Regions from separate parts of the Cupriavidus sp. C3SS-1 genome, predicted to be linked through region 3. Evidence: predicted binding sites of a transcription regulator. Region 3 holds the regulator's gene; each other region holds the start of a gene.

Region 1 (3,251 bases), 1.3 Mb from region 3:
TGATGCTCCAGCCCCAGACGTTCCAGCGCGCGCCGGTAGAGCAGGTCCGCGAGTTCCGGCAAGTCCCCGGCGCGCTCGCGCAGCGGCGGCACCTCGATGCGCAGGATGTTGAGCCGGTAGTAAAGGTCCTGGCGGAAGCTGCCTTCGCGCACGCGCTGCGGGAGATCGCGGTGCGTGGCGGCGATCACGCGCACGTTGACCGGCACGGCCTCAAGCCCGCCGATCGGCAGCACCTGCTTTTCCTGCAGCACACGCAGCAGTCGCGTCTGCAGCGCCAGCGGCATGTCGCCAACCTCGTCAAGGAACAGCGTGCCGTTGTGGGCCGACTCGAACAGGCCCGCCTTGCCGCCGCGCCGTGCGCCGGTAAACGCGCCCTCTTCATAGCCGAACAGTTCGCTTTCGAGCAGCGCCTCGGGGAACGCCGCGCAGTTGACGGCCACGAACGGGAAGGCGCGGCGCGGGCTGGCGTCGTGCATGCCCTGCGCCAGCACCTCCTTGCCGGTGCCGCTCTCGCCGCCGATCAGCACGGTGGAATCGACGGCCGCATAACGCCGCGCCAGATCGCGCAAGTGCGCCATGGCGTCCGAAGTGCCAGCCAGGTCTTCCAGGCTGTAGCGCACCCCGGGCAGCCGCGTCCGGCTGCGCGAGCGCAGGTTGCGGTCCACGCGCTGGATGGCGGTCGCGTCCTGCAGGGTCAGCAGCGCACCCGTGGTACCCGACTCGTTGACGAGCGGGATGCGATTGACCACGACCATGCGGTCGCCCACTTTCTGGATCGCCTCGAGTTCCTTCGCGCCGCTCTGGATCACGTCATCCAGCGACAGACCCGGCGACAGCGCCTGCAGCTTGCGTCCGACCGCACTCGCGGCCGGTGTGCCGAGGAAACGCTCCATCGCCGGGTTGAATGACTGGATGCGGCCTTCGCCGTCGACCGCGGCCACGCCCTCGTTGAGGTGCGCGAGGATGTTATTGACGTAGTCGCGGCGCCCCGACTCGATGCGCCGCAGGCGTGCCGCCTCGATGGCATCCTCCAGCGCCATGCGCACGGAATTGCCCGAGTACAGGAACACGCCGATCAGGCCGAGCCGGTCCGCCAGGTCGGTCACCAGGCCAGGGCCGACCACCACTTTCACGCCTTCCTGCTTGAGCGTCTGCACCCGCGCGGTGGCGTCGTCCTCGGTCAGATAGGTGTACGCGGGGATCGACAGCGAAAACGCACGCGTGAATTCGTCGACCTCGGCGTACGTGGACGCGTGCGTCACGAGCGCCACATGGGGCGAGATGCGCCGAGCGGTCGCCAATGCGCTCATCACGTCGAAACCGGTCACCTTGACCAGCACGACCGGAAGGTCCACGTGCTGGCGCAAGTAGGCGCCATTGGAGCCGCCCGATACCACGACGTCGAGCTTGCCTTCGCGCGCCTCGCGCCGAATGGCGTCGGCCGCGGAGTCGTAGGCACGGCCGACGATGCGGAACTCGGCCAGGTGAGAATAGGCTGGAATCAGTTCCGCGAAGGCGCGCTGCAGGCGGCTGATGCCCAGGGCCCAGATGCGCGGCAGGCCGGAAGGAGAGGCTGAGGGTGGCATGGTGCTTCGACGGTAAAGTGCTGCTATTGTGCCCGCCCGGGATATGAATTTCAATCGTGAAATTCGAATTCCACGCATGCAATGCAATAGTGCGATGAAATGCCTTTCCGCGCCGTTGAACACTCACCGCTTGTATCAAAATTATCCATAAAATCAATTAGTTAAGGACGCGCGCAAGGTTGGTCCGAGGGGCTGGCATAGCGCTTGCGTTATTGGTCCCGTTCCATCATTGCCCCTGACAACGAGACACCGCACCATGACCTATTCCGCATCCGACCTGGCCCGCTCGGCCGGCGCCCGCTTCCGCCAGGCCCTGGCCGAAGAGCATCCGCTGCAAGTGGTGGGCACCATCAACGCCAACCACGCCCTGCTGGCCAAGCGCGCTGGCTACCGCGCCATCTACCTGTCGGGCGGCGGCGTGGCCGCGGGCTCGCTGGGCCTGCCCGACCTGGGCATCTCGGGCCTGGAAGACGTGCTGATCGACGTGCGCCGCATCAGCGACGTATGCGATGTGCCGCTGCTGGTCGATGTCGACACCGGCTTCGGTTCGTCGGCCTTCAATGTGGCCCGCACCACCAGCTCGCTGATCAAGGCCGGCGCCGGGGCCATGCACATTGAAGACCAGGTCGGCGCCAAGCGCTGCGGCCATCGTCCGAACAAGGAAATCGTCACTCAGGGCGAAATGGTCGACCGCATCAAGGCTGCCGTCGATGCGCGTACCGACGAGAATTTCGTGATCATGGCGCGCACCGACGCGCTGGCCGTGGAAGGCTTGGAAAGCGCCATCGAGCGCGCCGTGGCATGCGTCGAGGCAGGCGCCGACGCGATCTTCCCGGAAGCCATGACCGACCTGGCCATGTACCGCAAGTTCGTGGACGCAGTGAAGGTGCCGGTGCTGGCCAACATCACCGAATTCGGCGCCACGCCGCTGTTCACCACGGATGAACTCGCCGGCTCGGGCGTGTCGATGGTCCTGTACCCGCTGTCGGCCTTCCGCGCCATGAACAAGGCCGCCGAGAACGTCTACACCGCCATCCGCCGCGACGGCACCCAGAAGAACGTGGTCGACACCATGCAGACGCGCTCGGAACTCTACGAGAGCATCGGCTACCACGCCTACGAACAGAAACTCGACGCCCTGTTTGCCCAGGGCAAGGCCAAGTAAGGCCAGCCGAACCGTACCTCACAAGGAGACCCTGATGTCCGAAGCACAACCGATCGCCACCCCGAAGCCCAAGAAGTCCGTTGCCCTGTCGGGCGTGACCGCCGGTAACACCGCCCTGTGCACCGTTGGCCGTACCGGCAACGACCTGCACTACCGCGGCTATGACATCCTGGACGTGGCCGATGCCTGCGAGTTCGAGGAAATCGCCCACCTGCTGGTCCACGGCAAGCTGCCGAACAAGGCCGAACTGGCCGCGTACAAGACCAGGCTGAAGTCGCTGCGCGGCCTGCCCGCCAACGTCAAGGCCGCGCTGGAATGCGTGCCGGCCTCGGCCCACCCGATGGACGTGATGCGCACCGGCGTGTCGGTGCTGGGCACCGTGCTGCCGGAGAAGGACGACCACAACACCCCGGGCGCGCGCGACATCGCCGACCAGCTGATGGCCAGCCTGGGCTCGATGCTGCTGTACTGGTACCACTTCAGCCACAACGGCCGCCGCA
Region 2 (3,251 bases), on a different replicon from region 3:
ACCAGTTGGTTTCGCGCTCTGGCGTGGCCGAGATGCGATGCAGCGTCAGGTCGGCGCCGTTGAATTCGGCTTCCGCATCGAGGCGGATGCCGACCAGCTTCCTCAGGGTGCCATAGACGATAGTGCCGCCCGCCAGGGCGATCACGATGCCGAGCAGCGTACCGATCAGCTGCGCGCCCAGCGAAACACCACCGATCCCGCCCAGCGCGTGCTGGCCGAAGATGCCGGCCGCAATGCCGCCCCAGGCGCCGCACAGCCCATGCAGCGGCCACACGCCGAGGACATCATCGATGTGCCATTTGTTTTGCGCGAGCGTGAACAGGTGGACGAACAGCACACCGGCCACTGCGCCGGTGATCAGCGCGCCGAGCGGATGCATCAGGTCGGAACCCGCGCAGACGGCGACCAGGCCTGCCAGCGGGCCGTTGTAGGCAAAGCCCGGGTCGTTGCGGCCGGCCCACCAGGCGGCCAGCGTGCCGCCGGCCATGGCCATCAATGAATTGATGGCGACCAGCCCGCTGATCTTGTCCACGGTCTGGGCGCTCATGACATTGAAGCCGAACCAGCCTACCGCGAGCACCCATGCACCGAGTGCCAGGAACGGAATGTTCGACGGCGGGTGCGCGCTGATGCGGCCATCCTTCTGGTAACGGCCGCGGCGCGCGCCGAGCAGCAGTACCGCGGGCAGGGCGATCCAGCCGCCGACCGCATGGACCACGACCGAGCCGGCGAAATCATGGAACGGGGCGCCGGTCAGGCTGGTGATCCAGTCCTGGATGCCGAAACGATGGTTCCAGGCAATGCCTTCGAAGAACGGGTAGACAAAGCCCACCAGGACAAAGGTCGCGACCAGTTGCGGATTGAAACGCGAACGTTCCGCAATGCCGCCCGAGATAATCGCGGGAATGGCCGCGGCAAAGGTCGCCAGGAAAAAGAACTTGACCAGTTCGTAGCCGCTCTTTTGCGCCAGCGTATCGGCGCCTGCCATGAACTGCACGCCGTAGGCGACGGTATAGCCGATAAAGAAATAGGCAATGGTGGAAACCGCGAAGTCCACCAGGATCTTCACCAGCGCGTTGACCTGGTTCTTCTTGCGCACCGTGCCCAATTCCAGGAAAGCGAAGCCGGCGTGCATGGCCAGCACCATGATTGCGCCAAGCAGGATAAACATGGCGTCGGTGCCAGTCTTCCAATTGTCCATAGGTCCCTCATGCTCAAAATGGGAGCATGGGTATGCAAAAACCATTCCAGAACTGGCCGCATACTGGTGCCATTTGCACCGCCATGGTGGAATCCGCACCGGATATCCGCAGGGGCGGCCCGGATTCCAGGGGGCGAGGTGGTGCAGATCTTCGATAACGAAAGGAGCCAGATCGTCCGTGCGCGCCAGAATGATGCAGCCGGCAGGGGCTTTTATGAACCTTGACGGTGCATTGCACCATAGCGGTGAATGATGGGTGCTGCACCACGATGCCTTGCTAGGGGGCGACAGGCCGGAACCGCCCGCTTGCGCTCCAGTCCGAAATAACGCAGAGAAAGACGCCGGAACAGAGCGGGAAATCGCCCGCTAACCGGCCTCAAGCAAGGATTTCCGGGTTTTTTCGTTGCATTGGTGCCACTGGGGATTGCCCAAGGCGCGAAGGGCAGATTAGACTGCGCCGATCGATGCAATGCCTGCTGGCAGATACATCGGTGACGACGACCAACAAGGGAAATCAGCCATGAATAAAGGTGAACTGGTATCGGCCATCGCCGCGGAAGCAGAACTGAGCAACGCCGCAGCCGAGCGTGCGCTCAACGCAGCGCTGGACAGTATCAAGAAGGCAGTGGCAAAGGGTGATTCGGTAACGCTGGTGGGTTTTGGCAGCTTCAGCTCGGGTAAACGCGCCGCACGCACGGGCCGCAACCCGCGCACGGGCGAAACGATCAAGATTCCGGCCGCGAAGACCGTCAAGTTTTCTGCTGGACAAGGTTTCAAGGACGCCGTGAACAAGAAGAAGTAAGCGGTTTGCGTCCGGAGTAGCGAGAGAGCGGCCTGTCGGGCCGCTTTTTTATTGGCCGCGCGCGTGGCGCTCCGGCCATATCAGGCGCCTGCCCAGGCCACATCAGCCCCGGCGCCCCCGAGCGCCGGTTTACGGGTTACACTGCCGCGCCTCGGCCCCCGCAACTTGCACCACCATCATGAACGACCAGTCCCACCAGCTTTCCATGACCGTGCTGATGACGCCGGACATGGCCAATTTCTCCGGCAACGTGCACGGCGGCACCATCCTGAAGTACCTGGACATGGTGGCCTATGCCTGCGCCAGCCGCTACGCCGGCCGGTACGTGGTCACGCTGTCGGTGGATCAGGTGGTGTTCCGCCAGCCCATCCACGTCGGCGAGCTGGTGACCTTCCTGGCCGCGGTGAACTTCACCGGGCGCAGCTCCATGGAAATCGGCATCAAGGTGGTGACCGAGAATATCCGCAGCAAGCTGGTGCGCCACACCAACAGCTGCTATTTCACGATGGTGGCGGTCGACGACAACGGCGCGCCCGCCGAAGTGCCGCCGCTGGAGCCGCGCGACGAAGTCGAGCGCCAGCGCTTTGCGGCGGCCCAGCAGCGCCGCGAACTGCGCCAGGAAATGGAAAAGCGCCGCGACGCCATCAAGGTGACCGGGAGCTGATTTGGCCATGGCGTGCATGCTTTCCCTGCTTGCCGGTGCCTGCCTGACGGCGGGCGGCGCCCATGCGCTGGCCGAGGAAATCGGCAGCGTCAATACCAATTTCCGCATGACCGGCTCGGACAAGGTGGTCATCGAGGCGTATGACGACCCGATGGTGCAAGGCGTGACCTGTTACGTGTCACGCGCGCGCACCGGTGGCATCAAGGGTACGCTGGGCATGGCGGAAGACCCGCCCGAGGCGTCGATCGCGTGCCGCCAGGTGGGGCCGATCTCGTTCAAGGCGCCGCTGCGCCAGCAGGACGACGTGTTTTCGGAGCGCATGTCGATCCTGTTCAAGACCCTGCATGTGATCCGCGCCGTCGACCGCAAGCGCAATACGTTGGTCTACCTGACGTATTCCGACCGCATCGTCAGCGGCAGCCCGCAGAACAGCGTGACGGCCGTGCCGGTGCCCGCCGCGACCGCCATTCCGGTCAAGTAAGCGCGCGAACGCCCGGCTATCCGGGTTGCCGGGCCCCGCTCATGCTTCTGGCCCGAACAGCTTGCGCAGGTTCGACTTCAGGATCTTGCCATTCGCGTTGCGC
Region 3 (3,251 bases):
TATCGTGCTCGACGGCCAGCACATAAGCGGCCTGGCCATCCACGAGCGCGCGCGCATGGGCCTGTCCTACCTGCCGCAGGAAGCGTCGGTGTTCCGCAAGCTCAATGTGGAAGAGAACATCCGCGCGGTGCTGGAGCTGCAGCTGGTCAACGGCAAGCCGCTGCCGAAGGCCGAGATCGACAGCCGCCTCGATACGCTGCTGGACGACCTGCAGATCGCCCACCTGCGCAACAACCCCGCGCTGTCGCTGTCGGGCGGCGAGCGCCGCCGCGTGGAAATCGCCCGCGCGCTGGCGTCCTCGCCGCGCTTCATCCTGCTTGATGAACCGTTCGCCGGCGTGGATCCGATCGCCGTCGGCGAAATCCAGCGCATCGTCAGCTTCCTGAAGGCACGCAACATCGGCGTGCTGATCACCGACCACAACGTGCGCGAGACGCTTGGCATCTGCGACCACGCGTACATCATCAGCGAAGGCACCGTACTCGCATCGGGCCAGCCCGACGAAATCATCGCCAACGAGTCGGTGCGCCGCGTCTACCTGGGCGAGAACTTCCGCATGTGAAGCCGGGGGCGGCAGGTGGGCTTGGCAGAGACGATCAGGCAGCATCAGCGATAGCAATTTCCGTTCCAACATCGGTTGGATGCGCATAGAATAGGTCGCATGAAACCGTCGCTACAGCTCCGTCTCTCCCAACATCTGGCACTCACGCCGCAACTGCAGCAGTCGATCCGGCTGCTGCAACTTTCTACGCTTGAGCTGCAGCAGGAAGTCGAGCAGGCCTTGACGGAAAACCCGCTGCTGGAGCGCGAAAACGACTGGATCGACAGCCCGCTGCGCGTGGCGGCCGATGGCTCGGTCAACCTGCAGAGCGCACCCGCGCCCGCACCGGCCGAACCGCAGGGCAACAGCGACGCGAACCCCAGCAGCCCGGGCAGCGAGGATGAGAGCTATAGCGACAGCGGTAGCGAGGATTACGGCAGCGACTGGAGCCTGGACGATTTCGCGCGGCGCCCGCAGGGCGAGGACGACGAGAAGACGCCCATGCAGCTGCGCGACGCCGAACCCACCTTGCGCGAACACCTGATGGAGCAGCTCGCGCCGCTGAAGATCTCGACTCGCGACAAGGGCCTGGCGATCTTCCTGATCGAATCGCTCGACGACGATGGCTACCTGAGCGCGTCGCTCGACGAGATCTGCTCTGAGTTGCCCGAGGAACTCGAATTCGAGGTCGACGAACTGCAGGCGATCCTCACGCTGCTGCAAAGCTTCGACCCGCCCGGCGTGGGCGCGCGCAATGCGGCCGAATGCCTGAGCCTGCAGCTGCGCCGGCTGCAGCATCCGCAGCGCGAACTGGCGCTCTCGATCGTCAACCATCACCTCGAACTGCTTGCCGTACGCGATTACACGCGCCTGAAAAAAGCACTGCAGGTGGATGAAGCGGCGCTCAAGGCCGCGCATGAACTGATCCGCTCGCTCGCGCCCTACCCAGGCCACGCATACAGCCGCCCCGAAGCGGACTTCGTGGTGCCTGACGTATTCGTGCGCAAAAGCGGCGGCGGCTGGATCGCGCAGCTCAATCCGGATGTGATGCCGCGCCTGCGCATCAACGACATGTACGCGCAGATCCTGCGCGGCGCCAAGGGTGAATCCGGTGCCGCGGGGCTGCAGCAAAAGCTGCAGGAAGCGCGCTGGCTGATCAAGAATATCCAGCAAAGGTTCGACACGATCCTGCGAGTTTCGCAGGCGATTGTCGAGCGTCAGAAGAACTTCTTCACGCACGGGGAAATCGCGATGCGCCCCTTGGTTTTGCGGGAGATTGCCGATACACTGGGATTACACGAGTCAACCATATCCCGGGTGACGACCAATAAATACATGGCAACGCCGATGGGTACTTTCGAACTGAAGTACTTTTTTGGCAGCCACGTTTCCACCGAAACCGGTGGGGCGGCTTCTTCAACGGCGATCCGCGCCTTGATCAAGCAACTTATAGGAGCCGAAGACCCGAGGAGTCCTCTTTCCGACAGCCGAATTGCCGAATTGCTGGGTGAACAAGGCTTCGTTGTCGCGCGCCGTACCGTCGCCAAGTATCGCGAAGCCCTGAAGATCCCTGCTGTCAATCTCCGCAAGACTTTGTAGCCGAGTTGCACCGCCTGCCTGGTGCAGCTCTTTCAGAAGGAGAAGCGCTATGAACTTCAAGATCAGTGGACACCACCTGGACATCACGCCTCCGCTGCGTGAGTACGTGGAAACGAAGCTGGAGCGTATCGTCAGGCATTTCGATCAAGTCATTGGCGTCAGCGTGCTACTCTCAGTCGACAATCACAAGGAAAAGGACAGGCGTCAGTACGCGGAAATCAATTTGCACCTTCGGGGCAAGGACATTTTTGTGGAAGCCCATCACGAAGACCTGTATGCGGCCATCGACGCACTCGTCGACAAGCTGGACCGCCAGGTGATTCGCTACAAGGATCGCGTGCAAGGCCACGACCGTGAAGCGGTCAAGTACCAGATGGCCGAGGCTCAACTACAGCAGCAATAATCAAGCCTGCCAGTCGCAAGGCTGGGCACTGAAAACAGGACTGATAAAGCAAGCCGCGCCATGTAGCGCGGCTTTTTTGCATCTGTAGCCCTGGCCTTGCGCGTGTCCTGGACACAAGTGTTCGCAACTGGCGCAGCACGGTGTATGCTCTCCAAGACATAGCGCGTAGCGACTCCGGCGCGAGCACCGTACCCAGGTGTGGCGGCGCCAGCACGGACCAGGCCATACAGGGCGCTGCATTGCACAAGAACAGGGGAGACGCTGCTCTATAATGGCCGAACGCTTGGTAAGCCATGGCGTGGCCGCAACCCGGCCCCACTTCGTTTCCGGGCTGAGCAGTCCGATCTGCCTGCTAACTGAAATCCTCGCATCGCCCATGAATCGTTTGGCCAAACTGCTGCCACCCGGCAACATCAATCTCGACGTCAGCGTCACCAGCAAGAAGCGTGTATTCGAGCAAGCCGGGCTCCTATTCGAGAACAACCATGGCGTGGCGCGGGCGACCGTGACCGACAACCTGTTCGCGCGCGAGTCCCTGGGTTCGACCGGTCTGGGCGCGGGCGTGGCCATTCCGCACGGGCGCATCAAGGGGCTGAAGCAACCGCTGGCTGCCTTCATGCGGCTGGCCGAGCCGATCCCGTTCGAATCGCCGGATGGCAAGCCCGTCTCGCTGCTGATCTTCCTGCTGGTGCCGGAACAGGCTACGCA

What was found. The regulator sigma-54, encoded in region 3, starts transcription at its own class of promoters, with help from an activator protein. The targets are predictions, from matches to a motif close to TGGCANGNAANCTGCTTT.
Region 1: a site for sigma-54 is predicted at 1,780-1,797, ahead of prpB (methylisocitrate lyase). Genes of this name have one in related genera too.
Region 2: a site for sigma-54 is predicted at 1,233-1,250, ahead of ACIGJC_RS23110 (ammonium transporter). Genes of this name have one in related genera too.

The regions. Positions count from the first base shown of each region.
Region 1 is NZ_CP172699.1:1,687,007-1,690,257, forward strand. Features, by position in the region: gene prpR (propionate catabolism operon regulatory protein PrpR) at 1-1,586, opposite strand, end outside; gene prpB (methylisocitrate lyase) at 1,843-2,751, shown strand; gene prpC (bifunctional 2-methylcitrate synthase/citrate synthase) at 2,786-3,251, shown strand, end outside.
Region 2 is NZ_CP172700.1:1,526,787-1,530,037, reverse strand. Features, by position in the region: gene ACIGJC_RS23110 (ammonium transporter) at 1-1,201, opposite strand, end outside; gene ACIGJC_RS23105 (HU family DNA-binding protein) at 1,722-2,003, shown strand; gene ACIGJC_RS23100 (acyl-CoA thioesterase) at 2,182-2,667, shown strand; gene ACIGJC_RS23095 (CreA family protein) at 2,675-3,148, shown strand; gene ACIGJC_RS23090 (class I adenylate-forming enzyme family protein) at 3,188-3,251, opposite strand, start outside.
Region 3 is NZ_CP172699.1:395,679-398,929, reverse strand. Features, by position in the region: gene lptB (LPS export ABC transporter ATP-binding protein) at 1-562, shown strand, start outside; gene ACIGJC_RS01895 (RNA polymerase factor sigma-54) at 662-2,140, shown strand; gene hpf (ribosome hibernation-promoting factor, HPF/YfiA family) at 2,190-2,543, shown strand; gene ACIGJC_RS01885 (PTS sugar transporter subunit IIA) at 2,920-3,251, shown strand, end outside.